3 regions of the Shewanella sp. M-Br genome follow, and region 1 is predicted to be linked to each of the others. Evidence: predicted binding sites of a transcription regulator. Region 1 holds the regulator's gene; each other region holds the start of a gene.

Evidence for each region. The regulator ArgR, encoded in region 1, controls arginine synthesis, uptake and breakdown. The targets are predictions, from matches to a motif close to ANTGAATANNTATTCANT.
Region 2: argC (N-acetyl-gamma-glutamyl-phosphate reductase) is a predicted target of ArgR. The motif match lies at 2,245-2,262, and genes of this name have one in related genera.
Region 3: argA (amino-acid N-acetyltransferase) is a predicted target of ArgR. The motif match lies at 2,534-2,551, and genes of this name have one in related genera.

Annotation. Positions count from the first base shown of each region.
Region 1 is NZ_BJBV01000003.1:8,526-12,781, forward strand. It holds gene AAA952_RS03035 (Dyp-type peroxidase) at 1-463, shown strand, start outside; gene AAA952_RS03040 (LysR family transcriptional regulator) at 536-1,438, opposite strand; gene AAA952_RS03045 (NAD(P)-dependent oxidoreductase) at 1,545-2,177, shown strand; gene argR (transcriptional regulator ArgR) at 2,367-2,837, opposite strand; gene mdh (malate dehydrogenase) at 3,132-4,067, shown strand; gene AAA952_RS03060 (thiol-disulfide oxidoreductase DCC family protein) at 4,171-4,256, opposite strand, start outside.
Region 2 is NZ_BJBV01000020.1:3,249-7,504, reverse strand. It holds gene AAA952_RS16205 (ornithine carbamoyltransferase) at 1-204, opposite strand, end outside; gene argB (acetylglutamate kinase) at 217-999, opposite strand; gene argC (N-acetyl-gamma-glutamyl-phosphate reductase) at 1,031-2,011, opposite strand; gene ppc (phosphoenolpyruvate carboxylase) at 2,634-4,256, shown strand, end outside.
Region 3 is NZ_BJBV01000034.1:37,684-41,939, reverse strand. It holds gene coaBC (bifunctional phosphopantothenoylcysteine decarboxylase/phosphopantothenate--cysteine ligase CoaBC) at 1-969, opposite strand, end outside; gene radC (RadC family protein) at 1,092-1,769, shown strand; gene rpmB (50S ribosomal protein L28) at 1,891-2,127, shown strand; gene rpmG (50S ribosomal protein L33) at 2,134-2,307, shown strand; gene argA (amino-acid N-acetyltransferase) at 2,631-3,950, shown strand; gene AAA952_RS21160 (PH domain-containing protein) at 4,070-4,256, shown strand, end outside.

The DNA.
Region 1 (4,256 bases):
GCGTCACCGTCAGGAAGTCGCTCTGGTTGGTGATGAAGATCCTGAGTTTAGGGGCGGCAGCTATATTCACGTGCAAAAGTATGCCCATAACTTGAGTAAATGGCATAGATTGCCGGTTAAAAAACAAGAAGATATTATCGGTCGCACTAAGCAAGATAATATCGAGTATGAGTCAGAAGATAAGCCACTGACCAGCCATATCAAGCGGGTGAATCTTAAAGATGCGAATGGTCAGTCGATGGAAATCCTGCGCCAGAGCATGCCCTATGGGTCGCTGAAGGAGCAGGGATTAATGTTTATCTCTAACTGCCGCACGCCAGAACATTTTGAAAAGATGCTGCATAGCATGATGTTTGGTGATGGCGCAGGCAATCATGATCACTTGATGCATTTTACTAAGGCGATGACAGGTTCATCTTTCTTTGCCCCCGCACTGGATTTTATGCTGCAGTTCGACGAATAAGCTTTCTATAATCAAGCCGAATTAGCATCAATCGAGACGCACTTAAGCTAACGCCTAAGTGCGTTTTTTATGCTAATGCGCGGGAACCCATTTTTTGATATCGAGCTGCCATTGCAGGGCGGTGAAATCGATAAAAGCGCGCACTAGATTTTGCTGATAACTGCGGGACAAATATACCGCCCACAGGGTTTGGCCTGGTGTCGTAAATTCGGATAGGACTTCTTTGAGCTGACCACTGGCAAGGTATTGGTTAGCTAAGTCACAGGGTAAACGCACTATGCCATGTCCACGTAGCGCCGCACTGACCAACACTCCCATATCGTTAGCCCTAAGATTCCCTGTAACTTTGACGTGCTCGGCTTGCAGTTCTTTTAGAAAAGGCCAGTTTTGTTGCGCTGAGTGTATGAGGCAGTTGTGGGCCAGCAGATCAATGGGTTCGAGGAGTGGCGTTGCGCTATCAAGATAGCTCGGCGCCGCGCAAAGTACCGCATCTATGGTCATCAAACGCCGAGCTATGAGATTCTCATCGGGTTGCTCGGTATAACGTAGCGCCACGTCGACTCGCTCATCTACCAATTGCGCAAAACTGTCCGACATCACCAGTTGAATGTTGACCTTAGGATGAATTTTAATAAAGCGATCGACGACATCAAACAGACTGTGCTGCCCTAGGCCAATAGGCGTAGCGATACGAATACTGCCTACCAGTTCACTGTTATGGCTGTGGGCACGGCTCTCCATGGCCGCAACTTCACTTAAGATCCGCTGGCAAAATTGTAGCGCTTCCTCACCCTGCAAAGTCAAGCTGGCGCTGCGCGTGGTGCGGTGTAATAAGCGTAAACTCAACCACTGCTCCACTTCTTGAATATGACGGGAAACCTGCAGGCGGCTGAGGTCTAAATGTTCGGCAGCTTTGGTAAAGCTGCCACAGTTTGCGACTTCGACGAAACTGCGTATTGCGGCAATTTTATCCACATTAGTACCCTATATTGAAACAATCATGCTCAATTATTGATGTTTATTAGGTGAAAAACTGCAAGTAAACTGGATCCAATGTAAATCATCTGAGTGAGACAATGAAATGAAAATCGCAATTTTAGGTGCAACGGGTTGGATCGGTGGTGCAATTTTAAAAGAAGCACAGAGTCGTGGACATCAAGTGACAGCGTTAGTGCGTGATCCAAGCAAGTTATCCGTGGCTGATGTGGCAGTACGTGCCGTGGATTTAGAGCAGCCATTGGTCGCCGATACCTTTGCTGGCGTAGATGTCGTGATTGCCGCCGTTGGTGGCCGCGCCCAACAAAATCATGGTCTAGTGGCGAGTACGGTTCAGCGTTTACTGGATGTGCTGCCTAACGCTAACGTGCCACGTTTATTGTGGGTCGGTGGTGCTGGGAGTTTAGAAGTGGCGCCGGGTGTGACGCTGGTCTCTAGCCCAGATTTCCCCGCAGTATATAAAGATGAGGCGTTAGCTCAGGGTGAAGCCTTGAAGGTATTCCGTGCGGCGCAAACGGCAATCAATTGGACCTTTGTGAGCCCAGCTGCTGAGATTTATCCCGGTGAGAGTGAAAGCCCGTACCGTCTTGGTGGCGACAGCTTCTTTACCGATGCTAATGGTCAAAGCCGTATCTCTGTAACTGATTACGCAAAAGCCATGGTAGATGAAGCCGAAAAGGGCGCTCACCCAAACCAGCGCATCAGTGTGGCTTACTGATATCGTTATAGTTGAGTTAGATATTGTGAGTTAGATATTGTGAGTTAGATATTGTGAGTTAGATATTGTGAGTTAGATATTGTGCTGGAATGTGTAACGTAATCGGGACAATGGCCAAATAACCAGCGCGGTATAGTACTTCAAAATGTACAGGTAAAATAGAACAGGTCAGCTCACTGACCTGTTTTTTTATTCTGCGTAATTGAATAAAGATTTGATGGTTTCTAAGGTATCGGCGATATCTTGGATGCTCGATGGGCAAATAAAGATAGTGTCATCACCGGCAATCGTACCCAAAATGCCTTCTGGTTTACCGATAGAATCCAACAAGCGGGCAATAAGCTGCGCGGCACCTGGGCTAGTTCGCACGACGATCATAGCTTGGTTGTGATCGACGTCGAGTACCAAATTCTTCAGTGGGCTACCCGCGGTGGGTACGCCTAATTCGGCTGGTAAGCAATACACCATCTCTTGCTTAGCGTTGCGAGTCCGCACTGCGCCGAACTTGCTGAGCATGCGTGACACTTTTGATTGGTTAATATTACCAAAGCCTTCAGCTTGCAAGGCGGTGACGATTTCACTCTGAGAGCCAAAGCGCTCTTCTTTTAAAATCGACTTAAAAATTCTAACAAGGTCATCCTGATTCTTGGTCGTTTGCATAATATTATTATTCGTTATTCAAAAAAACAGGCCCATTTTGAATATTTTTAGAAAAATTGTCAACAAATAACCAGATTGGTTGAATAAAAATTCACTAAGCCCCAGTGGTTAAGCGTTTGCTGGGGGCGTAAAAATCCCAATTTGAGTAATTGTTCTACATTGCTTCTGCGTTATTCCGGAATTCTTTTGTCCCACGACTAAGGGATAATTGAAATTGTTGTGACATTCCAGTAATGTGACGCCAACGCAAATTAGATCCATGTCACACATATCCGAGAAATAACGGAGATAACTATGAAAGTTGCTGTACTTGGTGCTGCTGGTGGTATCGGCCAGGCTCTTGCCCTACTGTTAAAAACTCAATTGCCTGCGGGTTCTCAATTGTCTCTATATGATATCGCACCGGTAACTCCGGGTGTTGCGGTTGACTTGAGCCACATTCCAACTGCTGTTGAAATCAAAGGTTTTGCTGGTGAAGATCCAACGCCTGCCCTAGTGGGTGCTGACGTTGTTCTAATTTCTGCTGGTGTTGCACGTAAGCCTGGTATGGATCGTTCAGATCTGTTCAATATCAATGCGGGTATCGTTCGCAACCTGATCGAAAAAGTAGCGGCAACTTGCCCTACGGCTTTGGTTGGCATTATCACTAACCCAGTCAACACGACTGTGGCTATCGCTGCAGAAGTGATGAAAAAAGCGGGTGTTTATGATAAGAACCGTCTGTTCGGTATCACGACTCTAGACGTGATCCGTTCTGAAACTTTCATCGCCGAATTAAAAGGCCTGAACGTTGCTGACGTTAAAGTGAATGTGATCGGCGGCCACAGCGGCGTGACCATTCTGCCATTACTGTCTCAAGTTGAAGGCGCGACTTTCACTGACGAAGAAGTGGCAAGTCTGACGACTCGCATCCAAAACGCGGGTACCGAAGTGGTTGAAGCTAAAGCCGGTGGCGGAAGCGCGACTCTGTCTATGGGTCAAGCGGCTTGCCGTTTCGGTCTGTCTCTGGTTCGTGGTCTGCAAGGCGAAGCTAACATCGTTGAATGCGCCTATGTTGACGGCGGCAGCGAGCATGCTGAATTCTTCGCACAACCTGTGCTGTTAGGCAAAAACGGTATTGAAAAAGTACTGCCTTACGGTGAAGTGAGTGCATTCGAAGCTAACGCTCGTGATTCTATGTTAGATACGCTGAAAGGCGATATCAAACTAGGCGTTGATTTCGTTAAATAATCTTTCGGATAATCTTTTTAGATTATGACGAATTAAAAACGGAGCCATTGAGCTCCGTTTTTTTATGCCTAGGTTTTACACTTTACTAAGCTAATTCAGTCGATCAGCGGCGCTTAGTGGGCAGTTGGCAATTATCGTCGCAGCGGGCTTTGCCCGTCAGTAAATAGGAGATGCGATATCTGTGTTTTG
Region 2 (4,256 bases), on a different contig from region 1:
TAAACAGTGGCCACCGAGCTTATTAATACCGATATCAAAGCTAACGCGTGTTCTGAGTGAGGGCTTTTCAAATAACATCACCACACTCTTGCCATCCAGCGCATGACGATACTCAGCCGGATTGGCTTTGATCGTTTTTGCCAAGGCAATTAGATCCTGTAACTGCTGCTGGGTTAAGTCTTTTATCGATAGTAAATGCTTCATAACCTACTCCACTTATGGTTGGATTTGTGTTCCTACGGCTTCACCTTTTGCTAATGCGATTAATTGGCTTGCATCACGCCACGAGGCAACTTGTACCGCCTGCCCCATCCACTGTGCTACTTCGAGCGCAGCTTCAACTTTGACCTTCATTCCCTTTTCGATCACACCTTGCTTAACAAGGTCTGCTATCTGCTTGCCATTTAAACTATGGATGAGCTGGCCTTTACCATCGAGCACCCCAGAAACATCCGACAGTAGCACTAACTTGCCGCCCACTAATTTGGCTAATGCCGTCGCCGCTTGGTCTGCATTAACGTTAAGCATTTGGCCATCGTCCATCATGGCGATAGAGCTACAAATCGGCATCCAACCTTGGGCGAGGATAAACTTAAGATAAGTGCCATCGTTTGGTGTGACTTCGCCCACTAAGCCTAAACGCTCATCTTTAATCTTAGCCGAAACAGTATTGCCATCGGCGAGGCTCATGCCCACACTCACAATGCCAGCCTTAGTCGCTGCGCCTTGAAGGATTTTGTTCGAAGTGCCCGCCAATGCGCCGGCAATAATCGGCATTTGCTCGGGCGGAGTCACACGTAAACCTTCTAACTTGACGGTCTCCATACCATTAGCCGCTAACTGCTCATCCACCAGACAGCCACCGCCATGTACCATCAACACTTGCTGACCATTGGCTAACATAGCCGCAGCCGTATCCATTAACCGCGCCATCCCCATTTCACACTGCAGCAGCGCGCCACCAACTTTAAGAACTAATACTGAGTTGTTTGTAGACATCTTGACGACTCTCTTAAATAAGGATGAACAATTAAAGGTTAAAATGAATCTTTATGCATTGCAGCGCTTGGCTGGCAGCACCTTTCATCAAATTATCGATTGCACTGGCTACCACTAAGTAACCGCTATTCTCATCAAACTTCCAACCTAAGTGGCAGTTAGGTGTCAGCACCACATCGTCCACTTTAGGGAACTGATTATGCTTCACGGTGACCAATGGCGCCTGGTCATATACGCTATAGGCCGCTGCTACATCGGCAGTCGTAGTGCCTGGTTTTAGCTGCACGGTAATAGTCGCTAAAATGCCACGCTTAAAGTTGCCAAGATGCGGGGTAAATATCACTTCTTGACCAAGCTGAGTGGCGATCTCGGGTTGATGTCTGTGGCCTAATACGCCGTAGGGTGTCAGGCTAACTTCACAAAAACTGGTGTGTAACTGCGCTTTACGGCCCGCACCTGTTACGCCGCTCACCGCATTGATCACCGGATAAGCTGATGTCAGTAAACTCGCCAGCGGCTTTAAGGCAGTAAGTGATGCAGTTGGATAACAACCTGGTACCGCAATAATCTTAGTTGCCGCGATTTCTTTAGCGTTCCATTCGGCAAGGCCATAGACGGCTTTAGCTAAAACCTCTGGATATTCATGCTCAAAGCCATACCATTTAGGATATTGCGCCACATCGCTGAAACGATAAGCACCGCTTAAATCGAATACCGCTAAGCCTTGGCTATAAAACCAAGCCGCTAAATGCAGGCTCACCGAGTGCTCAGTCGCTAACACCACGGCATCCGCTTCGGCCACGATTTTTGCCTTAGCCTCATCGGACAATGGCGACAGCGTTAATGCGATATGGCTATAGCTAGGATACAAATCCGCTAAAGGCTTACCTTTATCTAAACTGTTTTCAGAAACATACAACCCCTGAATCGTCAGTTCTGCTGACGCATGGATTAAAGCGGTCAGTTGCGCGCCTGTGTAACCACTGGCACCAATAATGGCGATATTTTTCATGTTTTTTGTCTTATTAACCGAATCAAAGAAACTTAAAGAGTAGATGAATAGCTTACACGCAACCGCGCATATCTATGATGACAAGACTATCGTCGCAGGAAATCGTAATAGGTTGTTATTTTATTCACTGTCAGGCTAATACTGTGCATCATGATATTCACTCTACAGGTCACAGGTGGTGACTCATCTCAACTGATGGCTAGACTACCACAAAGATCTACTTATGCAATATATGTGAATATATATTTTTAATTTATTTTCATATTTTAAGCTCAAACTGGGATATCGAAGACACGCCTCCCATTCAGCTAACTCGTTAATAACTCAGTTATCCAGGGTCAATATGAGTCAAATCAGTCCTTTTCATTAACAGCTAAGATACATGTCTGCAAAGCATAAAATGATGCACTTCATATTCACTTGCACTAATCATCAAAAAATATTGCGTGACTTCGCATTTCTATTGAATATTCTTCATCAAATACCGTGATTGGTTGCATATCGGATAAGCCAGTCGTATAAGTTATAAGTTCTGCTGTTGACCATAGCCCCAAGTGATAGGTATTGTGCTAACGGGCTAAATGCACAGCGGAATTTTCATGTTTTTCTATTCGGAGTAACTATGTCAGTAACCATGGCAGACAATATGACAGATATGTATGCGTCATTAAGATCGAACGTGAGTATGTTAGGCCAAATCCTTGGCGATACTATGCGTACCCATCTTGGGGACTCTTTTCTTGAGAAGGTTGAACAGATCCGTAAGCTTGCCAAAGACTCACGCCGAGGCGATCAAGCCGCCAGAGAGCAAATGCTCGAGTTACTGACAGCTTTGCCAGACGAAGAATTAGTCCCTTTTGCAAAAGCTTTTAACCAATTTCTTAACTTAGCTAACTTATCTGAGCAATTTCATACTATCAGTCGTAATTGCGACGAACTTGTCTGCGTGCCAGACCCAGTGGAACAACTCCTAGGACGCATGCTCAATGGTCGTGTCGACCAAGCTAAAATGCTCGACTGTCTAAAAACACTGGATATCGATCTGGTGCTAACAGCGCACCCCACTGAAATTTCCCGTCGCACCCTGATCCAAAAATACGCCGCCATTGTCGACTGCTTAACAGAGCAAGAAAACGACCAACTGTCGGATAGAGAACGTCAACAGATCAATCTGCGCCTGCGTCAATTAATCGCGCAAATATGGCACACCAATGAGATCCGCCGCGAGCGCCCCACCCCAGTGGATGAAGCCCGCTGGGGATTATCCACCATTGAAGAGTCACTCTGGCATGCGGTGCCTGACTTCTTAAGACAACTTAACGATCGAGTGCAGCAACGCACAGGGCAGCAATTACCGATTGATATCGCGCCAGTGCGCTTTTCAAGCTGGATGGGCGGCGATCGCGATGGCAACCCGTTTGTTACCGCAAAAGTCACCCAAGAGGTGCTCGATCGTAACCGCCATGCCGCCGCCAGATTATTCTTAAAAGATATCGTGCTGCTGGTCGGTGAACTGTCGATGGAAGAAGCCAATGATGAGTTAAAGGCTTATACCAATAACAGCTGCGAACCTTACCGCCACGTGCTGCGATCTATTCGTCAAAGACTGCGTGACACCATAGATTATTTGAATGCTCGTATCGAAGGCCACAATCCTGAAGTCGATAAGTCGAGCCTGATTTGGCAAGAAAGCGATCTCAAAGCGCCGCTAGAAATGCTCTATAAGAGTTTAACCGACTGCGGTATGCGCTTAATTGCCAACGGTTTATTGCTCGACATTCTCCGCCGTCTCGCCTGCTTTGGCATTCATATGCTCAGGCTCGACATTCGCCAAGACGCCAGCCGTCACAGCGATGTGCTCGCCGAATTAACTCGCTATCTCGGCATGGGTGATTTCAACCATTGGGATGAAACCGAGAAACAAGCTTTCCTATTACGCGAACTCAGCAACCGTCGTCCACTGATCCCAAGTAACTGGCAGCCGTCAACCGATGTGGCCGAAGTGCTCAATACCTGTCGTTTAATTGCTAAACATCCGGCTAAAGCACTTGGATCCTATGTGATTTCGATGGCGGGTAAACCATCGGATGTCTTAACGGTTTTACTGTTACTCAAAGAAACGGGCTGTTCGCACCCAATGCGCGTGGTGCCGCTGTTTGAAACCCTAAGCGACTTAAACAACGCCGCAGCATGTATTACCGATTTACTCGATATCGACTGGTATCGTGGTTACACCAAGGGTATG
Region 3 (4,256 bases), on a different contig from region 1:
GTTAGGTAAGCTCGCAACCGTGGCTAAGATATCAGGATTCCTCACCAGCGCAAGTTGCATTTCTTCGGTCGATTTTTTGATCTTACAGGTAGCAATATCACTAATGCGGTAGTCTGCAACGGCGGCGCAGCCAATAAAAATATCTTTTTTATCAACGTTATCCATAACAGCATCGAGCATATTTTGCGCCGATTCAACATCAATCCGTGTCACGCCTTCTGGGGTGCTGAGATTTACTGGGCCTGAGACTAAGGTGACTGCTGCACCCATATCTGCCGCGGCTTTGGCCAGTGCAAAGCCCATTTTTCCAGAACTGTGATTTGAAATGTATCTGACGGGATCAATTGCTTCACGGGTTGGTCCGGCGGTAATAAGCACCGACTGGCCTGCAAGAGGCTGCGCAGAGACTTCTTTTGTTGCAAAAAAATCACTGGCTAGCTCGGCAATTTCTAGCGGTTCGAGCATGCGTCCAGGGCCGACTTCACCACAGGCCTGACTGCCACTGGCGGGGCCCCAAAGTGTAAAACCACGTGATGCGAGGCTAGTTAAATTCGCTTGTGTAGCCAGATTACGGTACATCTGCTGATTCATTGCCGGACACAGGGCGATAGGTGCCTCAGTGGCAAGACACGTGGTGGTGATTAGCTCATCGGCCATGCCTGCATTAATCCGCGCCAATAGGTTTGCGGTTGCAGGGGCGATGATGACGAGATCTGCCCAACGAGCGAGTTCTATATGACCCATGGCTGCTTCTGCTGCGGGGTCGAGCAAGCTAGATGCCACTGGATGTCCAGACAACGCTTGCAGCGTCAGAGGCGTGATAAATTCCATCGCACTTTGGCTCATCACCACGCGCACATCAAAGCCTCGCTCCTTCAAGCGGCGTACTAAATCAGCACTTTTATAGGCCGCAATACCGCCGCCAATGCCCAGCAGGACGTTTTTATTTGTCAGACTCACAGACATCATCCGAGATAGAAATAATGCCGGCAACAATATCACAAAGTGGTGAATTTTAGTGACTATCCCAGTTCAAAAAATCTCGTCCATACTCAGTAAAGTGAAAATATGTGAGATGACAGGGAGGTCACATGGGGATTAAAGATTGGCCTGAGGGCGAAGGTCCCAGAGATAAACTGTTACAAAAAGGAGCTGCGCATCTCTCGGATGCTGAATTACTGGCAGTATTGCTGCGTAACGGTTTAGCCGGATTAAACGCGGTTGACCTTGCTAGGTCGCTTATTTGCGAGTTTGGCGGCCTCAGAAACCTGCTCTGTGCCCCAAGAAATCAGGTGTGTCGACTTCCGGGCGTAGGACCTGTAAAATACGCCCAGCTTCAAGCTGCGGCCGAATTAGCGCGGCGTGTAGCGCAGGAAAATCTGCAAAGAGGTCAGGTTTTGACAAATCCCGATTTAACTCGGGACTATTTAATGCGACAATTGGCCGATCGCTCCTATGAAGTGTTCGCAGTTTTACTGCTGGATAGCCAGCATAGAGTGATTCAATTTGTCGAATTATTCCGCGGCACAATAGACTCAGCATCAGTGTATCCACGTGAAGTGGTGAGCTTAGTGCTGGAGAAAAAGGCCGCAGCAGTTATAGTTTGTCATAATCATCCGTCTGGTATTGCCGAGCCCAGTCAGGCTGACCGACGAATAACTGAGCGATTAAAAAATGCGTTAGCAACCATAGACGTATCCTTGTTGGACCATATGGTTGTAGGTGATCGAGAGATAGTTTCTTTTGCAGAACGAGGCTGGATTAATTAATCTAACACTTGATCTTCACTCTGTGATCGTGTATAAAATGCGCCCTCTTTGTGCCTCGGGCGACGGCCATACGAGGCACATTAATGCTCGAGCGTTAAAATTGTTTTTGGAGAAGATTGACATGTCAAGAGTATGCCAAGTTACTGGCAAGAAGCCGATGGTTGGTAACAACCGTTCGCATGCAAAAAACGCGACCCGTCGTCGTTTTTTACCTAACCTACAAAACCACCGTTTTTGGTTAGAAGAAGAAAAGCGTTTCGTACAGTTACGTGTATCTACTAAAGGTATCCGTCTGATCGACAAAAAAGGTATCGAAGTTGTTGTTGCTGAACTTCGTGCCCGTGGCGAGAAGGTATAATAGATCATGGCTAAAGCTAAAGGTAATCGTGAGAAGATCAAATTAGTTTCTACAGCTAAGACTGGTCACTTCTACACAACTGAAAAAAACAAGCGTAACATGCCTGAAAAAATGGAAATCAAAAAATTTGATCCAGTTATTCGTCAGCACGTTATCTACAAAGAAGCCAAAATCAAGTAATCCTTGGTTAGTGTTTCGAGAAAAGCCCCTTATTTAAGGGGCTTTTTTTTTGCATTTTTTTAGTGGCTAGTCATCAAGTTGAGATAATTGCCTCGCAAACTTAAGCAACTGAATCATCCCTTGTGAAGTTAAAAAAGTGTGAACACTTGCTGAAAATATAAAACAGTGCGGTTCTAAGCACTTTAAATCATTAAATCTGCACTTTAGTGAGAATAAATTCTTTATATGTGAATTAAAATGCAATACCATACGCGAAAGTTAGCGATTCATTCCTGGTGTGTCATAGTGACGCTGCCAGCTCAAAAATGAGGTGTAAATAACGCGTGCGTACCACTGAACTGGTTGATGGATTTCGTCATTCTGCCCCCTATGTTAATGCTCACAGAGGTAAAACTTTTGTGGTCATGCTTGGCGGTGAAGCTTTGGCTCAAAATCAATTCCGCGCCATCTTAAATGATGTCGCCCTGCTGCACAGTTTAGGGATCAAAGTGGTGTTGGTATATGGCGCTAGGCCGCAGATTGATGCTGCATTAGCCGCCAACGGTATTGCGCCTGCCTACCACGACGGTGTGCGTATCACGGATGAAGATTCGCTCAAAGTGATTAAGCAAGTTGCGGGTGCACTGCAATTCGATATCACAGCGCGTTTATCCATGAGTTTAAGTAATACGCCGATGCAAGGTGCGCAAATTAACTTAGTGAGCGGCAACTTTGTGATTGCTCAACCACTGGGTGTGGATAATGGTGTGGATTTTTGCCTGAGTGGCAAAGTGCGTCGTATTGATGTGCAAGGCTTAAAACGTCAGTTAGATAATCACTGCATCGTATTGATGGGGCCGATTGCGGCTTCGGTTACTGGTGAAAGCTTTAATCTCACCGCTGAGGAAATCGCGACTCAAGTGGCAATTAAGCTTAAAGCAGACAAGATGATCGGCTTTAGCTCACAGAACGGTATTCTCGATCGTAATGGCGATGTAATTGCCGAGTTGATGCCAAATGATGCGCAAAACATCATGAACAAGCTGGCCGAGCAAGGGTCTGCTTGTGTTGGCACTATGGCGTTTCTCAAAGCCAGTATCGATGCTTGCCGCAATGGTGTGCCACGTTGTCATTTAGTTAGCTACCTTGAAGATGGTGCTTTACTACAAGAGCTGTTTTCCCGCGAAGGGATTGGTACACAAATCGTCACTGAGAGTGCTGAGCGTTTACGCTGTGCGTCGATCGCCGATATTGGCGGTGTGTTGAACCTTATCCGTCCATTGGAGGAACAAGGCATTCTGGTGCGTCGTAGTCGTGAGCAGCTTGAGATTGAAATCGAACAGTTCATGTTGATTGAGCGCGACGGTTTAGTGATTGGTTGCGCTGCGCTCTATCCTTTTGAAGAGGACAATGCGGGTGAGTTTGCTTGTTTGGTGGTGCATCCTGATTATCGCGATGCCGACAGAGGCAGTTTACTGCTAAAGAACATTATCAATCAGGCTAGAAACCGCGGTTATTCACGCTTGTTTGCGCTGACAACTCGGAGCATTCACTGGTTCTTAGAGCATGGTTTTGTGATTGAAGATGTTGAAGCACTGCCGCAGAAGAAAAAGCAGTTGTATAACTATCAACGCCGCTCAAAAATTCTCGCGCTCGATCTCTAAGCCGTTCTAACTCAATCTAATCAATGCCAGCCTAGTACTCATATTAGCGCTGGCATTTTTATTGACATAATATGTCTTTATTGGCAGATTAAGGCTTCACTGCACGGGAGATACTGCCAATGAGTCCTCAATTTTTTGAACTCGCCCCTTTAACCCAAACCTCTATCTTCAGTTTTATCGTCTTATTGCTCGGTTTAGCGGGTATCTTACTGATGTTATGGCTAAAAAATATGCCTAAGATAGCGAAGTCAGCGAGTTTAGGTATATTGCTGGTGATGATGGGCGGATTTTCTTGGGTCTTCTATC